DNA from 2 places in the Streptomyces sp. NPDC059564 genome. Region 2 is predicted to be linked to the other one. Evidence: riboswitches for the same ligand, from Rfam matches in the RefSeq annotation. Region 2 holds a riboswitch; the other holds the start of a gene.
The links. A riboswitch is a leader RNA that binds a small molecule or an ion and turns the genes downstream of it on or off. The one in region 2 is predicted to bind cyclic di-AMP.
Positions count from the first base shown of each region.

Region 1: it holds a riboswitch for cyclic di-AMP, as region 2 does, so the genes downstream of both, ACFV0Q_RS31365 (M23 family metallopeptidase) here and ACFV0Q_RS30745 (peptidoglycan DD-metalloendopeptidase family protein) in region 2, are expected to answer to the same signal.

Region 1 is NZ_JBHWBP010000274.1:3,681-6,654, reverse strand. Features, by position in the region: gene ACFV0Q_RS31375 (M16 family metallopeptidase) at 1-263, shown strand, start outside; gene ACFV0Q_RS31370 (M16 family metallopeptidase) at 284-1,651, shown strand; cyclic di-AMP (ydaO/yuaA leader) riboswitch at 1,838-1,997, shown strand; gene ACFV0Q_RS31365 (M23 family metallopeptidase) at 2,010-2,804, shown strand.
Region 2 is NZ_JBHWBP010000262.1:2,335-5,308, reverse strand. Features, by position in the region: gene ACFV0Q_RS30755 (aspartate aminotransferase family protein) at 1-442, shown strand, start outside; gene ACFV0Q_RS30750 (tyrosine-protein phosphatase) at 520-1,338, opposite strand; cyclic di-AMP (ydaO/yuaA leader) riboswitch at 1,656-1,820, shown strand; gene ACFV0Q_RS30745 (peptidoglycan DD-metalloendopeptidase family protein) at 1,825-2,841, shown strand.

The sequences.
Region 1 (2,974 bases), on a different contig from region 2:
AGCTGGAGCGGGAGTGGCTGGACCGGCTGAGCACCGTCTCCGGCCGGGCCGACGAACTGTGCCGCTTCGCCGTGCTGTTCGGTGACCCGCAGCTGGCGCTGACCGCCGTCAAGCGCGTCCTGGACGTCACCGCCGAGGAGGTGCAGGCCGTCGCCGCGGCCCGGCTGCGCCCCGACAACCGCGCGGTGCTCGTCTACGAGCCGCTGCCGGTGTCCGAGAACGACGAGACCGACGCGAACGAGAACGAGGGGGCGGAGCAGTGAGCGACACCGCAGCCGTCACGATGACCTTCCACCCGCGCCCGCAGGCCGGCGAGCCCCAGCCGTGGGCCTTCCCGGCCCCCGAGCGCGGCACCCTCCCCAACGGCCTGACCCTGCTGCGCTGCCACCGCCCCGGCCAGCAGGTCATCGCGGTCGAGGTCAACCTCGCGGCCCCGCTGGACGCCGAGCCCGAGGGCCTCGACGGCGTGGCCACCATCATGGCCCGCGCGCTGTCGGAGGGCACCGACAAGCACTCCGCCGAGGAGTTCGCCGCCGAGCTGGAGCGCTGCGGCGCCACGCTCGACGCGCACGCCGACCACCCCGGTCTGCGGGTCTCCCTGGAGGTCCCGGCCTCCCGCCTGCACAAGGCCCTCGGCCTGCTCTCCGAGGCGCTGCGCGCGCCCGCCTTCGCCGACAGCGAGGTCGACCGGCTGGTGCGCAACCGGCTCGACGAGATCCCGCACGAGCTGGCCAACCCGCAGCGGCGCGCCGCCAAGCAGCTCTCCAAGGAGCTCTTCCCGGCCACCCTGCGCATGTCCCGCCCGCGCCAGGGCACCGAGGAGACGGTCGCCCGGATCGACTCCGGGGCCGTACGCGCCTTCTACGAGGCCCACGTGCGCCCCGCCACCGCCACCGCGGTGGTCGTCGGCGACCTGACCGGCATCGACCTGGACGCCGTACTGGCGGACACCCTGGGCACCTGGACGGGCAACTTCGCCGAGCCGCTCCCGGTCCCGCCGGTGACGGCCGACGACACCGGCCGGGTGGTCATCGTGGACCGGCCCGGCGCGGTCCAGACGCAGTTGCTGATCGGCCGGATCGGTCCCGACCGGCACGACATCGTCTGGGCGCCGCAGGTGCTCGGCACGTACTGCCTCGGCGGCACCCTCACCTCCCGCCTGGACAAGGTGCTGCGCGAGGAGAAGGGCTACACCTACGGGGTGCGGGCGTTCGGCCAGGTGCTGCGCTCGACCGCCGACGGCAAGGGCGCCTCGATGCTGGCCATCAGCGGCTCGGTGGACACCCCGAACACCGGTCCCGCGCTGGAGGACCTCTGGCAGGTGCTGCGCACGCTCGCCGCGCAGGGCCTGACCGACGCCGAACGCGACGTGGCGGTGCAGAACCTGGTGGGCGTCGCCCCGCTGAAGTTCGAGACGGCCGCGGCCGTCGCGGGCACCCTCGCGGACCAGGTGGAGCAGGAGCTCCCGGACGACTACCAGGCGCAGTTGTACGCGCGGCTGGCCGAAACCGGTACGGCGGAGGCCACTTCGGCGGTCGTGAGCGCCTTCCCGGTGGACCGGCTGGTCACGGTCCTGGTGGGCGACGCGTCGCAGATCGAGGAGCCCGTGCGGGCCCTCGGTATCGGAGAGGTCACCGTCGTCACGAACTGACGGTGCGTTTGGGAGGGGCTTCGGCGGATCATCCGCCGGAGCCCCTTTTGTCTGTTTAGTGGTGTGGTTGCGCGTATGGGGTGTGGCGTACGCAACAAAAGGGCTCGCGTGTTTGGCGATTGACTGATGATCCGCCTAGCGTCGGCCGTGCTGTCCGTCAGTTGTGCCCGCCGCACCCGCGGCACCGGACAGCGATCGCCGAGTCCCCGTCAGGCGCGAGCCTGGGGAGCCGGGGACCCACATCAGTCCCTGGGGTGAATCGGACCGCCTCGTCAGAGGAGATCCGTAGGAGACCTTCCTGCTCCGAACCCGTCAGCTAACCCGGTAGGCGAGAGGGAAGGAAAGGATTACCCCCTTCATGGCGTTTGGCAGTTCTGTCGCCGGTAAGCACCGCGGTTCCAGCCGTCTGAGCCGCAAGACCGCCGGTTACGCCGGCATAGCCGCCCTCGCCACCACGGGCGTGGTCGCCGCCGTGGCGGCCCCCGCGTTCGCCGCGGACAACAGCGCCCCCTCCGTCGAGGACACCGGCCAGAACGCGATCGTCGTGGCCGACAGCCTCCAGGACGACCTCGAGGTGCAGGCCGACTCCCAGCAGCTCGCCGCCGAGGCCGTCGCCGTCCGGGCGCAGGCCGAGGCCGACGCGAAGCAGCGGGCCGCAGAGGCCAAGCGCACCGCCGAGGCGAAGGCGAAGTCCGAGCGCGAGGCCGCCGAGCGCGCCGCCCGCGAGGAGGAGCGCAAGCGCCTCAACACCTTCGTCGCCCCCATCACGGGCTCGTACGTCAGCACCCAGTACGGCGCGGGCGGCGGCATGTGGTCCTCCGGCAGCCACACGGGCATCGACTTCCACGCCGACTCCGGCACCACGGTCCACGCGGTGGGCGCGGGCACGGTCGTCGAGGCCGGCTGGGGCGGCGCGTACGGCAACAACGTCGTCATCAAGCACAACGACGGCACCTACACCCAGTACGGCCACATGGACTCGCTGAGCGTCTCCGTCGGCGAGACGGTCACCCCGGGCGAGCAGATCGGCCTGTCGGGCTCCACGGGCAACTCCAGCGGCCCGCACCTGCACTTCGAGGCCCGCACCGGCGCCCAGTACGGCTCGGACATCAACCCGCTGGCGTACCTGCGCCAGCACGGTGTCAACGTCTGATCCGCACCGCACTTCACCGAGAAGGCCCCGGCTCTCCGAGCCGGGGCCTTCTCCGTCCTGCCCCGCCTCTTCCCCCGCGCCTTCCCGGCCGCAGCGAAATGTTTCGGATATCGGGCCGACATCGGAAATTATCGTGTGCTGCAATAGGGTTGCAGCACGGTCACGAATCC
Region 2 (2,974 bases):
GCTCTCCGTGATGGAGGACGAGGAGACCGTCGCGAACGCCCGGGCCATGGGCGACCTGCTGCGCGGGAAGCTCGCCGCCATGGTGGACGAGTACGAGCTGCTGCACGAGGTGCGGGGGCGCGGGCTGATGATCGGCATCGAGTTCGGCCGGCCGTCCTCCCTGGGCCTGCGCAGCCGGTGGGCCGTGCTCCAGGCGGCCCGCAAGGGGCTGTTCGCGCAGATGGTCGTGGTGCCGCTGCTGAGCAAGCACCGGATCCTCACCCAGGTCTCCGGCGACCACCTGGAGGTCATCAAGCTGATCCCGCCGCTCATCGTGGACGAGCGGGACGTGGACCGGTTCGTCGGCGCCTTCCGGGAGGTCATGGACGAGGCGCACGGCGGGAGCGGGCTGATGTGGGACTTCGGCAGGACCCTGGTCAGGCAGGCCGTCGGCAACCGCTGAACCCGCGCGGGGTACGCGAAGGGGGCCCGGTGGGTGACCGGGCCCCCTTCGCGTCGTCCGGGACCCGCGCCCCGCCCTCAGTCCAGCAGCCGGTCGCGCAGCCGGTCCAGGGTGGCGGGGGTGAGGCCGAGGCCCTCGGCGAGGTAGCGCTCCACCCCGCCCCACCGGTCGTCGATCGTCCCGAACGCCGCGAGCAGGTAGTCGGCGCGCGCGTCGAACAGCGGGGCCAGCAGCTCCATCACCTCGGGGGAGCGGGCGTCGGCCGTGTCGCTGCCGCGCCGCACCCGGTAGCGGTTGTGCGGGGCGTTCGACTCCAGGTAGTCCGCCACGATGGCCTCGCGTTCGACGCCGAGCGCGAGCAGGGTGACCGCGACCGACAGCCCCGCCCGGTCCTTGCCCGCCGCGCAGTGCATCAGCGCCGGGACGCTGTCCTCGGCGAGCGCGTGCAGCACCCGGCCGTGCTCGGCGGTGCGGGAGCGGATCATGACCCGGTACGACTCCGTCATCCGGGCCGCGGCCTTGCCGTCGCCGAGCACCTCGCGGAGCTGGCCGAGGTCGCCGTCGCGGACCATCTTCCAGAACTCCCGGCCGTCGGCCGGGTCCGTGAGCGGGATGTTCACATTGCGTACACCCGTCAGCTCGACGTCGGCCCCCTCCAGGGCCTGGTCCGCCGCGTTGCGGAAGTCGAAGACGGTGTGCAGACCGAGCGAGCGGAGGAACTCTGCGTCGGTTTCGGTGGCATGTGCGAGATGTCCGCTTCGGAACAGTCGTCCCGGCCTGACCCTCCGTCCGCCGGCGGCCGGCAAGCCGCCCACGTCACGGAAGTTGCGCACTCCGGTCAGCTCCGGCCCGGGCTCGGGGCGGCCCGGAAGGGGCTGGGGTATCTGCTGGGTCACGTGTGCTCCTCCGCATGGTCCTGGGTGTCCGAATTGATCTGATTGGGACCAACTTGCCATATGTGGAGGCGAGATCGCGCCAGGCCCCGTGAGCCAGATCATACGGTGACCGTCCGTGCCTGATCGCGACATGCGAATTCCCTTGCCAGGGCGGCTGTTGCGGGCCGGGAATGGACGGAGGGTGACGGGAATTCCGTCTGTCCCTCATACCTGCGATTCCGTCAGGGAATTCATGGCTTGTTGTGTGCGGCTCCGCTCGATTACCTTCGCGATCGATCCGGGTGGACCGCCTAATCCTGCCGCCGCCCGGGAACCGCACCCGACCATCGACGCGCGCGGCAGGAGCGGGGGAACCAGGTAAGCCGCCGTTCCGGATCTTTTCCGGACGGCTCGGGGTGAAGTCGTACGCGTGTCCCACGGGTACGGCCGGAGATCTCCATTCCGAACCCGACAGCTCACCTCGCAGGCGACGGAGAGGAATCCGCCATGCCCGCAAAGGGTAAGCACCGCCGTCCGAAGTCCCGTTCCATATCCCGCGGTTTCGCCGTGGCCGGTACCGGCGGCGCGGCCCTCGCGCTGCCGCTGATGGGTGCCGCCGGCGCGCACGCCGCCGCCCCGGCGGCGACGCCCGTGCAGGCCGCGCAGGTTCCCTCGGCCCTCCGGGCCGCCGCGCCCGCCCCGGCCGTCGCCCCCGCCGCCGCTCCGGCCGTCTACACCGTCGTGCCGGGTGACTACCTCTCGAAGATCGCCGCCGAGCGCCACCTCGACGGCGGCTGGGAGCGGCTCTACGCCGACAACCGCGAGGCCGTCGGAACGAACCCCTCCCTCATCCACCCGGGCCTGCGGCTGACCCTGGGCGGGCACGGCGAGACCCCCGCCCCGAAGGCTCCTGAGGCCCCGGCCGAGGAATCCTCGACCGAGGCTCCGGCGGCCGACGAGACGTCGTCCGACGCGGGCACCGCCGGCGACGACGCCGCCGACGAGACCCCGGCCCCGAAGTCCGCCCCCTCCGCCGGGCAGCGCACCAAGGCCCCCGCCCAGCGTCCGGCGCCCTCCGCGCCCGCGGCCCCGGCGGAATCCGCCGCCCCCTCGAACGGCTCCGGTTTCGTCGCCCCGGTCAGCGGCGGCACCTCCACCCCGTACCACCAGAGCGGCAGCATGTGGTCCTCCGGTTACCACACCGGCGTCGACTTCGTCGCCAGTACCGGCACCACCGTCAAGGCGGTCGGCGCGGGCACCGTCGTTTCCGCTGGCTGGGGAGGTGCGTACGGCAACGAGGTGATCATCAAGCACGCCGACGGCAAGTACTCCCAGTACGGCCACCTCTCCCAGCTCTCCGTCTCGGTGGGCCAGAGCGTCACCGCCGGACAGCGCATCGGCCTCTCCGGCGCCACCGGCAACGTGACCGGCCCGCACCTCCACTTCGAGATCCGCACCGGCCCGGCGTACGGCTCGGACATCGACCCGCTGGCCTACCTCCGCTCCAAGGGCGTCAGCATCTGACGGAGCCCGCCGCAGCGGCACGGACACGCGTGGGGCCGGGACCTGAGGGGGGTCCCGGCCCGACGTGTACTTATTCCTTATCCCTCGCGTGGTATAGATCACGGTCCGTCAACCCCTCATTACGTTGGCGTAG